DNA from 2 places in the Arthrobacter sp. TJ-238 genome. Region 1 is predicted to be linked to the other one. Evidence: riboswitches for the same ligand, from Rfam matches in the RefSeq annotation. Region 1 holds a riboswitch; the other holds the start of a gene.

Region 1 (9,343 bases):
GGCCGGGGAGGTGGACGGGGCCCAGTTCGGCGTCACAGTCGTCGGGCGCACCTTCGAGGACGCCGTCGTCGCCGACATCGCCCGCCGCATCGAACGGACCCCCGCTCCTCCTGCCCTGTTCGCGGACGGCGCCGCCGGCGGCATGGACACCGCCGCGCTCCCGTGGCCGCTGGCGGCGGGCGCCGCCGGCGTCCCGCTCGTCGTGGTCGGAGCGCACCGCCGCGGCCAGGTCCTCGCCCCGCAACTCGAGGCTCTCGGCGCCTTCTGGGACGGTCCCGTTCGGACGGCCGCGCGGTACCGCATGGTAGCCCTGGAGACGCAGCCGCCGAAGCCAGGGGTGTACCGCTCCGACGACGGCGCGGAACTCGTCGCCGAGCGATGGATCCTCTCCGAAGCGGCGCTCGGGCGGTTCCTGGCGGTTCTGCCCGAACCCATGCTGCTCGGGTCCGTCCGTCTTGCGGACGGAACCACCGCCGTCGGATTCGCCTGCGACGCAGTGGCTGCTGCCGGTGGGCGGGACATCACGCACCACGGGGACTGGCTCGTGGCTACGGCAGCGGACTCCTCCGCAGGCGAGGGTGCGGGGGAGAGCGCAGGGCACACGGGTGAGGGGCAGCCGGAGTACGGCGCCCTGCGTACCTTCCTCCTGGCAGCGTTGTCCCGCGGCCGTTCCACAGGGGCAGGACGCCTCTAGCCGTGCCACCCTTCGACGAGGCGACGAGCTGGTGGCGGAAGATCTTTCGGTCCGCACAGGACGTGCGGACGGGCGATCCCCTGCAGGCGGGCAGGAGCGTCGACTGGCGGTACCAATGGCTGCTGCCGGGGGATGCAGCCTTCGCGGTGCCGTCGCCTGCCGCTGCGGAGGTGGAGGACTAAACTGGATAGGCCGGAGACCGACCCGGCCCCGCTCCCAGAGAGGCCCTTGATGGCTGCTGCACCCTCCGCCCCGAGCGCCGCTCCCGCCGCCGAGCTCCTGGTGTGGAAACCGTTCCTGGTCCGCGCCGCGGTGAGCGCACTGTTCGGCCTGCTGACGGTCTTCTGGCGTGATCCGTCCACGCTCGTGATGTCCGTGGCGGGCGGGGTCTACCTCCTGCTGAGCGGTGCGGCCTACCTCTGGACCCACCGCATGACGCACTGGGGTCCGCGCTTCCGGCTGGTCACCGACATCGGCGGCGGACTGCTCCTCGGAGCCGGGGTCGCCGGCCTCGTCTTCGTCGACGATCGCAGCTTCGCCTTCGCCGCCGCCGTGGCCCTGGTGGTCGCCGGCCTCGCCGAACTGGTCCGTGGGCTCTCCGTCCGCGCCCACGCGGCGTCACGGGACCTCGTGGTGGTCGGTGTGGTGGGCATCGTGACGGGCGCGATCCTCCCGTTTGTCGAGCAGCTCGGAGCGCACGCGCTGCTCGGGGTGACGGGCGGTGGGGCGCTGCTGACCGCCGTCGTGCTCGGCATCGCCGGTCTCAGCTACCGGCACGATTCAGCGCTCAGCGCATCGTCCGGATCCGGCGCCCAGGGCGAACCGGACCCCGTAAACTAGAGGCTCTACGCCTCGTAGAAATATTCGGAACCGGAAGGAGTGCCCGTGGCCAACCGCCAGTCGGGGAAACCCACGCAGGGACGATTCCGCCACGGCATCAAGGCACCCCTCGTCTTCTCCGCCGTCCTGGCCCTGGTGGCCGGTGTCGCGACGTCCATCTTCGCCACCGGTGGTGGCTCCAAGGAGCTGCGCGTCGATCTGGGCCTCACGGCCGCCGGGATCGCCTTCATCGTCTCCCTGGTGATCTGCGCGATGCTCATGATGGCCGAGACACCCAACGCCGAGCACCTCAGCCAGGGTTCCGGCGTCCACCGCTCGTCCGCGACGCCGGACCCGGAAGCAACGGTCAAGCGGCCGTCAGGCGAGACCGACGACGAACCGCGTTTCGGGGAGCGCCTGCCGAAGCAGGACAGCTAGCCCCCTTGACGTCCCTGTTAGCCTCCCAGCATGGGGGATGACATCACGGGGTTCATGAGGGATTTCGGCGTGCTCGCGCGCCTGGCACTGGAAGCGCAGCCGCACTCCGCGCGCGGCCGGGAACTCTTCGACACGCTCTCGGCCCACCTCGGGACCGAGCCCGCCGGCGTGCCGGTCGTCGTCGAGGAGGTCCCCGCCCACCGGTTCGTGGACGCCGACATCATCCTGGCGTCGCTCACGGCGGACGGCCGGTGCGTGGGCATCGGCGGCGGGGACCACCGCCACCACCTGTCCTTCAGCGACATGGTGCAGCAGTCCGGGGTCCACCCGAGCTTCCCGCTGTCCCAGCCCGACTACGCGAACCTGCCGGTCGGCCCGGACGAGCAGCGGCAGGCGGTGGCGCTGGGCCTCCTGCTGTTCGAGCGTGACGGCGTGCCCCTGGCGGTCCTGCAGCGCAAGGCCGAGCCCCGCTACAACCGGCAGTCCGCGTCGCTCGAGGTGTTGTGTGCGGACGCCGTCACCGTCGCCGGGTTCCTCGCCGAATTCCGGCGCAGGATGCAGCGCGAGAGCGTGATGAAGGGGCAGGTGCTGTCCTTCACCGTCGAGGACTTCGGACCGAGCAGCGCGGGCATCACCTTCCACCACCGGCCCACCCTGGACGCCGGTGACGTGATCCTCCCCGAGGGACTCCTGGAACGCGTCAGCGAACACGCGCTCGGCATCGCCGCGCACCGGCAGGCCCTGGTCGCGGCCGGACAGCACCTCAAGCGCGGCATCCTCCTCTACGGTCCGCCCGGCACCGGCAAGACCCACACCGTCCGGTACCTGCTGAGCGCGAGCGCGGGGACGACGGCGATCATCCTCACGGGCGGGACGCTGCGGCACGTGGGCGAGGCGGCGCGGACCGCCCGCGCACTCCAGCCGTCCATCGTGGTCCTCGAGGACTGCGACCTGATCGCCGAGGACCGCAGCTTCGGGCACGGGCCGCAGCCCCTCCTGTTCGAGGTGCTGGATGCCATGGACGGACTCGACGACGACGCCGACGTCACGTTCGTGCTGACCACCAACCGCGTGGACATGCTGGAGCGGGCCCTCGCCCAGCGCCCGGGGCGCGTGGACCTCGCCGTGGAAGTGCCGCTTCCCGGGGAGCATGAGCGGGCCGCCCTGCTGCGTCTGTACGCGCGCGATCTCGCCTTCGGCGAGGACGCCGTCGGGGCCGCCGCCGCGCGGACCGAGGGCACCACGGCGTCGTTCACGCGTGAACTCGTGCGCCGCGCGGTCCTGGCGGCCGCGCTGCACGACGCGCCCGTGGCGGACGGGCACCTGCTGGCCGCCGTGGACGAACTGATGGCCGACGGCGCAGCACTGACGCGGAGCCTGCTCGGGAGCAACGGCCCCGGCCCGGAGGACGGCGTTCCCACCGTGCACGGCGGCTCGTTCGGGTGGGGGCCCGGCACGACGTACTCCGGAAGCTACTCGCCCGCGTACGGGTCCTCGGCGTCCCTGTCCTTCGAGGGGGAGGGCTTCGCCGACGGAGGATTCTCGGAGGACGGCTTCCCGGACGACGGCGTGCAGGGCATCGGCAGGACCGACGATGCGCCCACCGACGACGGCGGGCGTTAGCGCCGGCGGAAGCTTCAGGCGCCTTGCGCCTTCCTCGCCCGGTAGGCCTTCACGTGCGTACGGTTCGCACAGTTCCCGGTGTCGCAGAAGCGGCGGGAACGGTTGCGGGAGAGATCCAGCACCACGCCGTCGCAGTCCTCGGCCGCGCAGGAGCGCAGGCGGTCCAGTTCGTGCCCGCGGATGACGTCGGCGAGGGCCATCGCGGCCTCGGTGGCCATGCGTTCCTCGAGCGGCGCTTCGGGCGCCGTCGCATGGAGGTGCCAGTCCCACTCGTCGTGCCTGACCAGCTGGGGGAGGGCATTGGCCCGCCGAAGGATCGCGTTGACGAGTGCGACGGCGTCGTCCTCCTCCGCGAACCAGATCACCTCCAGCTCGGACCGCAGGGCACGGACGGACTCCAGCTCGGCGTCCAGGTGGGTCCGGGAGCCGGAGAACCGCTGCTCCTCGAGGAACCGGTCGAGTCCCTCGAGGGTGTCCAGGGGATCGGCGTCCTCCTTGGCGGTGTTGATGAGCGCGGCCGCGGACGAGAGCGCCACCTCCGTGTCATGCGTGAAAAGCATGTTGACTCCTGACATCGTCCGCGCCTAGTGTCACTACCATAACTACTTCACACTCATGACACCAGTCACCGACACGAAACGAGCGGACATGACCCTGCGCCCCGCCCCCGGCCTCTGGATAGCCCTGATCTCCGCGGCGGCGTTCGGCGTCTCCGGCCCCTTCGCGAAGTCACTCCTGGAGATCGGCTGGAGCCCCGGAGCCGCCGTCGGCCTCCGCATCGGAGGCGCCGCCGTCGTTCTCCTGGTGCCCGTGCTGATCGCGCTGCGCGGCCGCTGGTCCACCCTGCGCGGCAACGCGCTCACCGTCATCATCTACGGCGTGACGGCGATCGCCCTGTGCCAGCTCTTCTACTTCAATGCCGTGCAGCGCATGTCCGTCGGCGTCTCGCTGCTGCTCGAGTACCTGGCGCCGGTGCTGATCGTCGGATTCCTCTGGCTGCGCTCGCGGAAGGCACCGAATGCACTCACGATGATCGGTTCCGTGACCGCCGTTCTCGGGCTCCTGCTCGTCCTCGACCTCGCGGGCGACGCACGGCTCGACCCCGTGGGCGTGCTGTTCGGCCTCGCTGCCGCCGTCTGCCTCGCGGTGTACTTCCTGATGTCCGCGCGCGTCGACGACTCGCTGCCGCCGCTCGTCATGGCCGGCGGCGGGATGGTGGTGGGCGCGCTCACCATCCTGGTGCTCGGCGTCACGAACATCATGCCGTTCCGCTTCGTGTTCACGGACGTCCAGCTCGCCGGGCAGACGTACAGCTGGGTGCTGCCGGTAGCCGTCCTCGTCCTCGTCGCCACCGTCGCGGGCTATGTGACGGGCATCGTGGCGGCGCAGCGCCTCGGGTCCAAGGTCGCGAGCTTCGTGGCGCTGACCGAGGTGATGTTCGCCGTCCTCGCGGCCTGGCTGATCCTCGGCGAGCTGCCCGGCGTGGTGCAACTGCTGGGCGGGCTCCTGATCGTCGCCGGCGTGGTGTGCGTGCGGCTGGACGAACTGCGGTCGGCGCCCGACGACGTCGCCGCGGCGGTGCTCGACCGGCCCAGTCCGGTGGAGCCGCTTCCGCGGGGGTGATGACGCGGCAGGACGATGCGTCCGCGACAGCACCGCCGCAGGCCTCAGGGACAAGAGGTGCACTGTGCTCTACTGACCCTGTGCCTCATCCCGTGAAGACCCCGAAGGAAACCCTCGCAGGAGTGATGGCCGGAATGGCCTCGGGTCTAGCGGTGCTGCTTGCGCTCGGGACCGATCTAGCTGTTTTGTTGGAGCCGGTACAAGGAGGGTGGAGCTACGCGTGGTTCCTTCTGAGAGATATCTTTGCCGTCGGCGGTGCGTGGGTCAGGTGAGGGGTTCTCCGCAGGTTTGTGGTTCGGGCGCGTAGTGGTACCAGTCCGGTAGTGCGGCGGTGAACTCGGAGCGGATGGTGTCGTTCTCCAAGACTGTCCAGTCCACGGGTGCGCCGACTTCGGGTTCCATCTTGTTCCACTCGAACCAGTTGACCATTTTGAGTTGCGGGAACCGTTCGTGCACTGTGGGGTCGAAGACCTGCTCCCACCAGGCCCGCTTGATGTTCAGGCCCCGGAGCCGACCGATGTCAGCCTGTACCAGGGACGCTGTCTCCGGGATCGCGACGGGCTTGCCGTGGTCTACTCCGTACTGGGTGTAGAAGTCCGGCAGCATCGAGTCGTTGCCGTTCTTGCCGTTGTAGGTGCCGGTGAGCTGGTCGATGAACTTGCCTTCCTCGGGCATCTCACTCTCGGACCAGGGGTAGGTGTTGCCCCAGTGGTAGAGGGACATGCCCACCCAGTCCACGGCGTCATCGCCCGGGTAGTAGGGGGCGTACGGGTCGTCGAAGGAGGTCAGGGTGCCGTCACCGGTGGTGTCCAGCTCCGAGAATCCGGGTGCTCCGGGGAGGGATTCGAACTCACCGCCGGCGAACGGGTACCCGCCGGCGTAGTTCGGCGCCCACATCATCGCCGATCCCGGGGCCCGCCCGTGGACGGCGTCCGCGACGCGTCGGTACGCAGCGATGTACTCGGCCGGTTGCTGACCCCACGGGTACCAGGACCCGTTCATCTCGTGCGCGAAACGAACGATCACCGGCACGCCGTTCGTGTTGAACCCTGCCAGGAGGGCTGCGAGCTCGTCCGCACGCGCCGACGTGACCGCGTCGAGCCCTTCGATCGGCTCCAGGGTCAGTAGCAGCGTGCCCCCGTTCTGGCGCAGCTGCTCGGCCGCGGACGCCAACAGGCCCGGGTCTTCCTCGTTGAGCGGGAAGTCCGCGAATGTCACTGCAACAGCGGGGCGTTCACCGAGCTTGTCCGAGTACTCGGCGAGGGTTTCCCTGCCCCACTCCAGATTCACGCCCATCAACGTTCCCGCGTCCGGGGCGAGATTCCTCCCTTCGATCGAATCACACGGCACAGCTTGGGTGTTGATGTTGCAGGCACACAGGGACAGGAGCAGCATCGCCAGCACCAGGCGAACAAGACGTGAGACCACGCTCCCAATCTACGGGTAGGGACTCACCCTAGAGCGGGAACAGAGCGAACTTCACCCAGTCCTGCGCCTACCTTGCCGAGTCGACCGCTTACTACGGAGCGCACCCACTACGGGTGGGTCAGAACAAGTAGCCGGTACTCGTGTGCTGGCCGCCCTTTGGCCTCGAAGATAGAAATGAACAGTTGCCAAAGCGGCGGCAGACGGTGGAGCCGGGGCAGCCATGACACACAACATTTCTGGTCCTGCCGATCCTCTGATTGCGGCCGGGATCACCCGCACCACGCGTGCCTCGAACCCACCGACCGTGGACAGTCATCCGCGCCGACCTCCGCAGCTGATAGTGGTCCTGGGATCAATCGGCTGGTAGGAACCCATGATTCCGGATTTTGACCCAGTGGTGTTCGACGAACTGATCGATGGGCTGGACTCGCAGATCATTGCCATTGACTTCCTCGACACCTTCACTGCCATGCTCGACGACCGCATCCGCGTCATCGAGCATGCGGTCAGGGCACAGAATCGTGCGGACATCGTGAGAGCCCTTCATAGTCTGCGGGCCAGCGCCGCCATGGTTGGAGCGCGTCAGCTGGACGCGTCCACCACGCGCGCACTCGGAAGCAACGACCCCGAAGCAATAGCTGTCGGCCCACTCGTCCGGACGCTTCAAGGGCAAGCTGACCTGTTCCGAACAGCAAGTGCCACCTTCCGCACTCCCGCGGATTCCTCCGTGCCGAAGTCAGAAGTACGACCGCGCGTCTGACCAGTAGCTACCTGCCGCAGGGATGCAGATAGGACTCCAGAACGAGCCAGAATTCGAGGCCGTGGTTGAACTTCGCCGCCTGCGGGGCCACGTTGGTGTAGTCGAAGGTGTCCTCGTTCGCGGTGACTGCCTCGGCGCGCGTGTCACCCCAGACAGTCGAAACCCTCGCGGTCTGAGAGCTCCCCACCAGTCACAGTGGCAGTGGTACCGGCACCAGCAGCGACAGTGTCGGTGACAGCAGTAGGCCCGCCGCGAGTTCCGGCTGCCGGTCTCTGCCGATGCGGAAAGCTTCGAGCAGCACGCTCGCCTGGAAGCACCCGATGACCATCCGCCCACGGACATCTGCCCTTCAGCGCGAATACAGCTCCGGTCAGGCCGAGAACGATGGGTAGGGCAAAGACCCACAGAGGGCGGGGAGTGCCGGTCCCGGCCCAGTCAGGGAGGAGGAGAACGACTACGGCCGCCAGGGGCATCAGCACCCACCTCGCAACGGGCCGGATAGCTCGTGGTGGATGGCGTATTTCAGTAGCTTGCACAGCTGTTGAGCAGTGCGACTAGCATGACGAAAGATTTTCTTGCCTGGGGGAGTACTGCGGGAATGCTGCCCTGTTCTTTGCCTCTTCTACCCGGTTTTATTGATGATGGCAGGCAAGGATGGTGGGGTTTGGCCCTTGTGGAGGGCCGGGCACCTTTCGGCAATCGCCCGGAGGTAAAGGCAAACCCGGGGTGACCCGGGGACGCAAAACCACGGGGCCTCCTTGGAGGTCAGCCGGGTTACCAAACCAGTGAAGGTCTCAGTCATGGTCTCAACCTTGCCCTTTTCCTTGTCCTCAGTTCCACGTGTGATCCCACCGGCTCCTCCTGGTGGTTTTGTCATGCGTGTTGTCTTACTTGTGTGTGCGGTTCTGCTGTTCTCTTTGGGTACCGCTCCTACGGCACAGGCCGCAGCGACAATCAGCCTCAGTAGCGATTCGGGACCAGCAGGAACGGTAGTAACGGTGACGGGTGCGGGTTTCCCGAAGAACATCAAAGGCTCGGTGACCGCAGGAGCCAGTAGTGCTGCGGTCAGTACCAACGGGAAGGGTTCCTTCCAGGCCTCTGTCGTTATTCCTGCCGGATCTCCCACTGTGACGATCATGGCGACAGCCGGTTCAGCTTCTGCCGCAGCGGTCTTCACCGTGCTCGAGCCTGCGCCCGCACAAGAGACAGGAGCGTCGACGACGAAGGGAATCCGCTTCGGGATCGGAACCAGTGGCGGTCCGGCCGCCGGGGCGGAACTCGATGAGGTGACAGCCATCGCCGGTGAAGCACCGTCCGTCGTGCTGTCCTACAAGGACTTCAACCAGGCACCTCCTCTAGCCGAACTTGACGCGGTACGGGCGCGAGGGGCACAGACATTGCTCACATGGGAGCCCTGGTCCTGGGGCGGCGGGGTGGAACAGCCTGCCTACTCCCTCGACCGTATTGCAGCCGGCGACTTCGATGCTTACCTGCGGCAGTGGGGTACTGCGCTTGGCCAGTGGGGACAGCCGGTCTACCTCCGCTTCGGGCATGAGATGAACGGGGACTGGTACCCATGGGCTGAGGGTGTCAACGGCAACGAGCCTGGTGACTACATCGCCGCGTACCGGCACGTTCACGACGTCGTCACAGCCACCGGGGCCACGAACATCCAATGGGTGTGGAATGCGAACGTCCCCTACTGGGGTTCAACCCCCCTCAGCCAGCTTTATCCCGGCGCCGACTATGTCGATGTAGCAGCCCTTGACGGGTACAACTGGGGGACCTCGCAGACGTGGAGTATGTGGCAGGAACCCGATGTCCTGTTCGGTGAGGGGTTGGCACAAGTGAGGCAGCTGGCATCAGGAAAGCCGATCATGATCGCTGAAACCTCGTCCTCCGAGATCGGCGGGTCGAAAGCGGCGTGGAACACCAACCTGTTCAGCTACCTTTCGGCG
Region 2 (9,343 bases), on a different contig from region 1:
CCCCTTGCCCTTCACGCGGACCTTCTGCCCGTCCCGGATGCCCGCGGGGATGCGCACGTCGATCTGCTCTCCCGAGGGTTCGCGCAGGCCGATGGTGGTGCCGTTGATCGATCCGGCGAAGGAGATGGTCGTGCTGGCCGTCCGGTCGGCGCCCTTCTGCGGACGCGTGGACTGGAAGCCGCCGGGGAAGCCGTTGCCGCCCACACCGCCGCCGAACAGGTCGGCGAACTCGGGGGGCAGGTTGCTGTTCGAGAAGCCGGTGCGCTGGCGTGTGCCCGTGCCGGCGCCCTGGCCGAAGAGGTTCCCGAAGATGTCCTCGAAGCCCGCGCTGCCGCCGGCTCCGCCACCGGCGCCGCCGGCCGAGAACCGTGCTCCACCGCCCATCGCACGGATGGCGTCGTACTGCTGGCGCTGTTCGTCGTCGGACAGCACCGAGTAGGCCTCCGAGACGTCCTTGAACGTCTTCTCCGACGCGGCATCACCCTGGTTCTGGTCGGGGTGGTACTTGCGGGCGAGTTTCCGGTAGGCCTTCTTGATGTCGGTGTCGGAAGCGTCCTTGGAGACACCGAGGATCTTGTAGAAATCCTTGTCGACCCAATCCTGACTAGCCAATGGGCGTCTCCTTTCGTCGTTCTTTCGATAGAGAGGTGCGTAAGCGGCGGAAGCCGGGGCAGTCCCCGAGGAAGGCGGCTTCAATATTCCAAGGGCCGCCAGGCCCGCAGGAATTTCGTTGCCGCCGTTCGGGGACTGTCCCGGCGCTCATGGTGCTGACTACTCCGGAACCGCCACGATGACCTGCGCGGCCCGGAGGACGCGCTCGCCCTTGCGGTAGCCCACGCGGAGGATCTGGCTGACACTGTCGGCCTGGACGTCCGCACTCGGCTGCTGCATGAGCGCTTCGTGGATGTTCGGGTCGAAGGCGACGCCGACCTCGTCGATGCGGGTGAGCTCGTACGTCCTGAGGGCGTTCTCGAGCTTGCCCGCGATGGCCGCGAAGGGCCCCTCGGCGAGATCGCCGTGCTGGCGTGCGGCGTCGATGTCGTCGAGGACGGGCATCAGCGTGTTGATGACGCCGATGACCGCCTGATCGCGGGCGACATCGCGGTCGCGCTCCACGCGGCGCCGGTAGTTGACGTACTCGGCCTGGAGGCGGAGCAGGTCGTTGCGCAGTTCAGCGACGACGTCCACCGCCGGGTTGTCCCCCTCGGCGCCGGCCTCGTTCAGGATCGCCTCGGCCTGGGCCAGGGCGTCCCCCTCGGAGGCGTCACCGGCAGGTGCGGCCTGCTCTCCGGCCGTGGATTCCTCCGCGGCCGGAGCGCCGGCGTCGTTCTGCTGCCCACGGACTTCGCCGGTCTCAGGGTCGATCTTCCGGTTGTCGCGGAAGCTCACCGGCTCTGACGCGTGCTCTTCTTCGTTTCCGTGGTGCGGCATGGCTACTTCTTCTCGTTGATGTCGTCGTCGACCACTTCGGCGTCGACGATGTCCTCGTCGGCACCTGCGGCGGCAGGCTGGTCGTCGGCGGGCGCGCTGCCTGCGGCGCCCGCGTCCTGCTGGGCGGAGGCGTAGATCGCTTCGCCGAGCCTGGACTGGGAGGCCTGCAGCTTCTCGAAGGCCGTCTTCACCTCGGCGTCGTTGTCCTGCGACTCGAGCGCCTTCTTCAGGGCGTCGACGTCGGCCTGGACCTCGGTCCGGACGTCCTCGGGCAGCTTGTCCGAGTTGTCGGCGATGAGCTTGTCCACCGAGTAGGCGAGCTGCTCGGCACCGTTGCGCGTATCGGCGGCCTCGCGACGCTGCTTGTCCTCCGCCGCGTGCTCCTCGGCCTCGCGCACCATGCGGTCGATGTCCTCCTTGGAGAGGGACGATCCACCGGTGATGGTCATCGACTGCTCCGTGCCCGTGCCCTTGTCCTTGGCGGACACGTGCACGATGCCGTTGGCGTCGATGTCGAAGGTGACCTCGACCTGCGGGACGCCGCGCGGAGCCGGCGCGATGCCGGTCAGCTCGAAGGTGCCCAGCGGCTTGTTGTCACGGGTGAACTCGCGCTCACCCTGGAAGACCTGGATGGCCACGGACGGCTGGTTGTCGTCCGCGGTGGTGAAGGTCTCGCTGCGCTTGGTCGGGATGGCCGTGTTGCGCTCGATGAGCTTGGTCATCATGCCGCCCTTGGTCTCGATCCCGAGGGACAGCGGCGTGACGTCGATGAGCAGCACGTCCTTGCGCTCACCCTTCAGCACACCGGCCTGCAGTGCGGCGCCGACCGCCACGACCTCGTCCGGGTTGACGCCCTTGTTGGGCTCCTTGCCGCCGGCGAGTTCCCTGACGAGTTCGACGACAGCGGGCATGCGCGTGGAACCGCCGACCAGGACGATGTGGTCGATGTCGCTGACCTTGATTCCGGCCTCGGCGATGACGTCCTGGAACGGCTTCTTGGTACGGTCCAGGAGGTCCTTCGTGAGGTCCTGGAACTTGGCACGGGACAGGTGCTCGTCCAGGTGGACGGGGCCGTCCGCGGTGACCGAGAGGTACTGGAGCGAGATGTTGGTGGACGTCGCCGAGGACAGTTCCTTCTTGGCCTGCTCCGCGGCTTCCTTCAGGCGCTGCAGGGCGATCTTGTCCTTCGAGAGGTCCGCACCCTTGGCCTTGGCCTGCGAGAGCAGGTAGTCGACCACGCGCTGGTCCCAGTCGTCGCCGCCGAGGCGGTTGTCACCGGAGGTGGAGCGGACCTGGATGGTGGAGAACGCATCCTCGTCCTTGCCCACCTCGAGCAGGGAGACGTCGAACGTTCCGCCACCGAGGTCGAACACGAGGATGAGCTCGTCCTCCTTGCCCTTGTCGAGGCCGTAGGCGAGGGCCGCCGCAGTGGGCTCGTTGACGATGCGCAGCACCTTCAGGCCTGCGATCTCGCCGGCCTCCTTGGTGGCCTGGCGCTCGGCGTCGTTGAAGTAGGCGGGCACCGTGATGACGGCGTCGGTGACCTTCTCGCCGAGGTAGCTCTCCGCGTCGGTCTTCAGCTTCTGGAGGATGCGCGCGGAGATCTCCTGCGGCGTGTACTTCTTGCCGTCGATGCCGACGTTCCAGTCGGTGCCCATGTGGCGCTTGACCGAGGCGATGGTGCGGTCGATGTTGTTGACGGCCTGGCGCTTGGCGATCTCGCCGACCAGGACCTCACCGGACTTGGAGAAAGCGACGATCGACGGCGTGGTGCGTGCGCCCTCGGCGTTCGCGATGACGGTGGGCTCGCCGCCTTCGAGGACCGAGACGACCGAGTTGGTGGTTCCGAGGTCAATACCTACTGCACGTGACATGCAATTTCCTTTCGACTGCCCGGGATTTGCGAGGCGCTCATCCGCCGGGCGCGTGGATTGAGCGTTCTGCACTCAAGTATAGTCGCGCCGCGTCGAGGAGCAAAATGAAGTTGAGTCCCCTTGACTCAACCCCTGCTCCTCAGGTAGCGGGGACGGCAGTGATGAGGCCCTCCCGGAAGGCGTCGACGAAGAGGGCGTGATCCTGCCGCACAGTCTCCGCGTAGGCCTCGCCGAACCCCACGATGTCCTCGATGAACCCGTCACGGGAGTTCCCGACGGCGGCGAGGATGGCGGTCTCCGTGCGGAACGGCACGAGGTCGTGGTCGCTGTCCTCGTCCGTGGAGCAGTGGATCTTCGCCGTGGCCTGGCCGAGGGCCTCGAGCACGGGGGCCATCTGCTCAGGCTCGGTGAGGTCCTCCCAGGAGAGATCGCGCTTGTACGGGGAGAGCTCCGACACCACGTAGGAGACGCCGCGGATCGAGGTGTAGCCGAGGAACGGGTCGGTGTGGGTCTGCAGCGAGCGCTGGCTGACGACGGCGCGGTGTCCGTCGTCGTCGAAGAAGCCACGGACGCGTTCGTCCTCCACGATGCGGCTGGGTGCGGCGATGTTCGACTGCTTGAGGGTGAGGATGATGTCGTTCTCCTGCGCCTCGTCGAAGCCCTCGATGAGCACGTTGTACGTGGGCAGCCCTGCGCTGCCGATCCCGAAGCCCTTCTTCCCGACGATCCCCTTGACCCGGTAGAAGACGCGGCGGCGGGAGCGCTCGCCGTCGGGGATCGTGCCGAGGTAGCGCCCGAAGGCGTCGGACACCTCCGCGTACTCGTCCTCGTCGAGGGGTCGGATGGAGCCGTCGTCGCGGAACCGGCGCTCGTAGTCCTCGATCTGCGTCAGGGAGTCGAGCAGGCGCGTCCGCCGTGCGGCGCGGGCCTGCTGCAGCACGCGGTGGATGGCGCCGTCCGTGTTGTCGAGGCCGAAGGCGAAGGCCGACTGCTCGTCCTCCACGTAGTCCCCGACCCGCCCGAGGTAGGCCTCGAGGTACGTGCGCGCCAGCTCGCGGACCGCCTGTGACGGCAGGGCCTTCTGCCAGCACAGCAGGGTCAGCGAGGCGACGAACCGGCGCAGGTCCCAGGAGAAGTGGCCCACGTACGCCTCGTCGAAATCGTTGACGTCGAACGTGAGCCGGCCCTGGTTGCTCATGTAGGTACCGAAGTTCTCGGCGTGCAGGTCGCCGTGGATCCACACCCGGCTCGTGCGCTCGTCCGCCCAGTCGTCCTCGAGCTCGGCCATGTCGGTGTAGAACAGGGACGCACTGCCGCGGTAGAAGGCGTAGGGATCCGCAGCCATCTTCCGGAATCGTGCACGGAAGGCGAGGGGGTCGGCGACCATCAGGTCCTGATGTGCCTCGACGAGGGTCCGGACGATGTGCTGCTGACGGGAATCGGTGGCTGCCATCCGCCCACGGTACGCCTTCCCTCTGGACAGCTCCGGGCACCCCGACCGCCTCAGCGCAGGGCCGGGACCGGATGCAGCGGTGCCGCGACGGAGGCCCGGCGTGCCTTCAGGAAGCCGTCCACCACGTCCCAGGCCGCGATCAGCACCGTCACGGCCGTGACGATGGCGGTGACGGTCCAGCCGCCGCCGGTCGCAACCGCCGGACCCCAGCCGACGGCGTCGACGAAGTCCGGGTTGAGCAGTCGCCCTTCGGACCACAGGAGGATCGCCGGGACCGCGAAGGCGAGATTGAGAAGGACGTTCACGACGGCCGCGCGCCAGGACCAGCCCCGCAGGTACAGCCAGACGGCGAACCCGGCCTCGAGGACGATCAGCGCCAGGAACCACGGGAGCCAGAAGGACCACAGGCCGGGGTCGAGCAGCGGGATCGCGCTGCCGTCGTCCGCACGGGCGACGGACCGGACCTGCTGCCACAGGATCGCCCCGGCGAAGAGCGCGAGGAAGACGAGGGAGGCGACGAGCTCGGCCAGGCGCCCGTCGCGCGTGCGGTCCGGCAGCTCGGGAAGGCGCTCGACCGTCCATTCCATGCCGGTGTCGGCGGCACCGCTGCGTTCGAGGACCACGAAGAGCAGTGTGGTCCAGAAACCGATGTGCACGGTCGTGCTGATCGCCGTCGACACCGCGCTGCCGATCGCTCCCCCGATGCTGCCCGAGGTGAGGAGCTGCACCACCAGCACTGCGACGGCGGTGATGGGGACCACGATGGCGACGAGCGTCTTGAGGAGCCGCAGCCAGTCGAGGTAGTAGCGCGGTCCGATGAGCGTGAGGGGCCGATCCACGTAGTCCGCCGCGAGACGCTCCGGGTCCCCCAGCTGGACCAGTGCCGAGCGCTCCGCGGCGGCAGGGTCCTCGCCGGAGGCGAGGCGGGCGTCGACGGCGTCGCCGATCATCTCCCTGATCTCGGGGTCGAGGCCGGAGCGCTGGGACTCCGGGACGGTCCGCATGGCGGCCCACACATAGCGATCGGTCAGCGTGGTCATGGCACTTCCCCTTCGGCGAGGCGATGGAGCGAGGTCGTCAGCCGATCCCAGTCGGCCGTGAGGGTGGTGGCGAGGTCGTCGCCGGCCGGGCTCGTCCGGTAGAACTTCCGCGGACGGGACTCGGCAGTGTTCCACTCACTCGTCAGCAGGCCCTGCTTCTCGAGGCGCCGCAGGAGGGGGTAGAGCGTGTTCGCGTCGACCTGGATGCCCAGGCCGTCGAGCGCTTCGAGGAGCGCGTACCCGTAGTCGGGGGTGCGCAGCCGGGTGAGGCATGCGAGGACGACCGTCCCGCGCCGCAGTTCCTGCAGGTGTCCGGCAATCAGCTCGTCGTTGTTTGCCATGCGTGAAACTATAGTGTGCGACACACACTATAGCAACGGGCACAACGGTGTAGCGGGCTGCGATGAGATCGGCCCGCCCGCAGCGTCTACCCGTCGTCGCATCGAACCAGGAGGCAGCCATGGACCCCCGGACCACAACGCCGACCGGCGGATCTCCCCCGCCGGCGCGGGCCATCCCCCGCGAGGAACTGGCCCTTCCGGGCAGCAGGACGCGCCGCTTCGACGGCGGGCCCTTCGGCTCCGCCATCTCCTACTTCTCGGTGGACAATGACCCGGGCGACACCGTGGCCCTCCATCGCCACCCGTACACCGAGACGTGGCTGGTTCTCGACGGGAACGTGCGCTTCACCGTCGGCACCGCGGTTCTCGAGGGGACGGCGGGTGACACCGTCGTGGCGCCGGCCCGCGTCTGGCACGGCTTCACGAACGACGGCGACGGCCCGCTGCGGATGATGTGCATCCACGCCTCACCCCGCATCATCCAGGAGTGGAAGGACGACGGCGAGCCCGCCTAACCGCGAATCCGCCGCCACGACCGGGGCGCCGGGTGACATACTGTCCGGCATGGACCTCGAGGAATGGTGGAACGGCGTCACGCAGCAGACGCGGGACTGGCTGATGGCCCACAACGGTGAGGCACTGAGTCCCGAGGTGGCGGCGGACATCAGCAGGGCGGGCGGCCTCGTGGCGACCGAGTCCTGGTGGATGGGTGGGCGCGGGCCCGACGGCGTGTTCCTCTCGGACGCGGCGACGGACTGGATCGAAGAACGCGCCAATGCCGAGGAGTAGCCGCCCGCCGACGCGATCTGCAGGGGTAGCAGGGCCTCCTCCAGTTCCGCGGAGCCGCACCCTGGCTGCGGTGTGCCGGTCCTGTGCCGGGGCTGGGCCTCAAGGTGCGCGGTCCTCCGTCGTCCCGGGTGCCGGGGCCGTCGCCGCCTGCTCGGACAGGTCCTTGAAGTAACGGGCGACGGGCCAGCGCTCGAACCCGGCCGCCTCGTACGCCTGGCGTGCCGGCCGGTGGCCCGGATCGTCGCCGGTCTCGACGAGGGCCATCCGCATCCCGGCCTCCCGCCCCCGGTCGAAGGAATGGCCCATGAGGGCCCTGGCCACACCCCGGCGCTGGAACTCCGGGTCCACGGCCAGCACGTAGATCTCGCTCATGCTGTCCTCGGGATGGAACCGCGTGCATACCCAGCCCACGGGCCGGCCCTCCTCGAAGGCCACGGCGACGTTCTGCGGTTCGCCGTCGAGCACTGCCGCCAGATCGCGCACCTGGCGTTCCCGCCATCCGTCCGGATAGAAGGACTCGTAGACGAACGGCGCCATCGCCTCGCGGAACAGCGGGAACACGGGCTCCCAGGCCCGGATCGAGAGCGCGAGCAGCGCCGCCCGGTGGGCCGGCTCGTACTGCACGATCTGCATGGAAGGACCGTAGCGCCCGCAGGCGTCCGGCGCAGCCTTCAGCGGGCTCGCTTCCCTGCAGCGGGGAGGTGCCCGGCACGGCACGGACCGCTGTATGCCCGCGTCACGGATGTGTCAGTCGGGGTTGCTAGTATCGTCGGGCGGGCAACCGCTCGTCGATAAGGGCAAACCCGGTGCGAGCCGGGGACGCAAAGCCACGGGACCCACGAGGTCAGCCGGGCCGCCGAAGAGAACAGGTCCACGAGTATGTCTCGGACAGTCCAATTCAATACAACTCCCGGATCGGCCGAAGGCGCTGTGCACGGGCCCACCTCCCCCGCCACGCGGAATCATCGTGGGACTCCCCGCTATGAGTAGCTCCGGACCCGGCGAGGTCCGGGCGGCCGTCGTCATCGAGGACGATCTGGACATCCGCAACCTGGTCTCCGCCATCCTCGCCCAGGGGGGCTTCCAGGTGACCGGCGCGGCCACCGGGCGTGAGGGCGTCGACATAGTGCGCCAGGAGCATCCGGTCGTGGTGACCCTCGACATCGGGCTGCCCGACATCGACGGGTACGAGGTCCTCCGGCGGATCCGCTCCACCACGGACTGCTACGTGATCGTCCTCAGCGGTCGCGGCGACGAGCTGGATATCCTGACCGCCCTCCAGGCCGGCGCCGACGACTACGTCCTGAAGCCCTTCCGCCCCCGGGAACTGCGGGCGCGCATCGACGCGATGCTCCGCAGGCCCCGCGCCGGCCAGATGGCACAGCATGCGTCCCCACCGTCCGCGCCGTCCGCGCCGTCCGGGACTGCCGCTGCGGCTCCCGTCCTCTCCGGGGACGAGAGCCAGGAATCGTCCGACACGCTCCTGCGGAACGGAGTCCTCGTGGTGGACGGCGACGCCCGCACCGCGAGTTGCGCCGGCGTCGAACTGCCACTGACGAAGACGGAGTTCAACCTCCTGCACGAGCTGATGCGGAGCAACGGCGCGGTCCGGACCAAGGAGGAGCTCGTGCGGGTCTCGCGCGGTCGCGACTACCGCGGTTACAACTTCGTGAGCCGGACGGACGAACGGGCCATCGAGGTGCACATCGCCAACCTCCGCCAGAAACTGGCGCGGACGAAGGGTGACCCGGACCTGATCGTGACGGTCCGAGGTGTCGGCTTCCGGATCGTGCCGCGGAGCGCAACCTCGCGCTGAATCGGCATCAGGGGTGTCCGGAGGGCTCCTGAAGCGTCCGGACGGTGTCGTCGGCGCAGCCGCGCAGCAGGGTCAGGGTGCGCCTGGCGCCCCCCAGGTCGCCGGTCGTGATCAGCCGGAGGGTTGCGCGCCCGGCCTGGCCGAGGCGCAGTGCGCCCACCATCGCCGCGGAGGTCGTCACGCTGAGCACGGCATCCTCGGCTCCCGCCGCGTCCCCCTCGGCGAGCCGGAGGTCCAGCCTGTCGATCTTCCCTGGCAGATCGACGCAGAAATCCCGCGCGAACTGCCGAACGGTCGCCGCGTCGGAGAAGTCCCGCCGCATGTCCCGGAGGACCGCCGGGTCCAGGAGTTGCGCTGCCTTCCCGGGCGCGACCGGGACCGTGACGGCCTCGACCCCGAGGGGTGCAGGGCCGTGGTCCTGGTGCTGGCCAGGGGAGGGCGGGGTGGAATGGATGGGCACGCTTCAAGGGTAGTAACGGTCCGCCCACCCGGAGGAGTCCCTCGATGTTATTGCGCAAAGCTTGCGGAAGGATGACATCTCGTGGTCGGGACAGCCCTGACCGGCCGCGGTCGCGGCCGATCAGCCTTGTGCGCCGGAG

The links. A riboswitch is a leader RNA that binds a small molecule or an ion and turns the genes downstream of it on or off. The one in region 1 is predicted to bind cyclic di-GMP.
Region 2: it holds a riboswitch for cyclic di-GMP, as region 1 does, so the genes downstream of both, AC4D2O_RS09385 (response regulator transcription factor) here and AC4D2O_RS03325 (glycoside hydrolase family 26 protein) in region 1, are expected to answer to the same signal.

Annotation. Positions count from the first base shown of each region.
Region 1 covers NZ_JBZCNH010000001.1:677,640-686,982, forward strand. Annotated here, with positions in the region: gene atzF (allophanate hydrolase) at 1-694, shown strand, start outside; gene AC4D2O_RS03280 (hypothetical protein) at 697-876, shown strand; gene AC4D2O_RS03285 (DUF308 domain-containing protein) at 926-1,534, shown strand; gene AC4D2O_RS03290 (hypothetical protein) at 1,580-1,951, shown strand; gene AC4D2O_RS03295 (AAA family ATPase) at 1,982-3,574, shown strand; gene AC4D2O_RS03300 (CGNR zinc finger domain-containing protein) at 3,589-4,134, opposite strand; gene AC4D2O_RS03305 (EamA family transporter) at 4,190-5,197, shown strand; gene AC4D2O_RS03310 (glycoside hydrolase family 26 protein) at 5,462-6,493, opposite strand; gene AC4D2O_RS03315 (Hpt domain-containing protein) at 6,999-7,385, shown strand; gene AC4D2O_RS03320 (DNA/RNA non-specific endonuclease) at 7,393-7,572, opposite strand; cyclic di-GMP riboswitch class I at 8,090-8,167, shown strand; gene AC4D2O_RS03325 (glycoside hydrolase family 26 protein) at 8,384-9,343, shown strand, end outside.
Region 2 covers NZ_JBZCNH010000004.1:103,933-113,275, reverse strand. Annotated here, with positions in the region: gene AC4D2O_RS09430 (DnaJ C-terminal domain-containing protein) at 1-612, opposite strand, end outside; gene AC4D2O_RS09425 (nucleotide exchange factor GrpE) at 772-1,431, opposite strand; gene dnaK (molecular chaperone DnaK) at 1,434-3,305, opposite strand; gene AC4D2O_RS09415 (DUF2252 domain-containing protein) at 3,445-4,758, opposite strand; gene AC4D2O_RS09410 (permease prefix domain 1-containing protein) at 4,809-5,798, opposite strand; gene AC4D2O_RS09405 (PadR family transcriptional regulator) at 5,795-6,139, opposite strand; gene AC4D2O_RS09400 (cupin domain-containing protein) at 6,259-6,654, shown strand; gene AC4D2O_RS09395 (hypothetical protein) at 6,704-6,928, shown strand; gene AC4D2O_RS09390 (GNAT family N-acetyltransferase) at 7,028-7,561, opposite strand; cyclic di-GMP riboswitch class I at 7,715-7,789, shown strand; gene AC4D2O_RS09385 (response regulator transcription factor) at 7,911-8,744, shown strand; gene AC4D2O_RS09380 (Hpt domain-containing protein) at 8,752-9,204, opposite strand.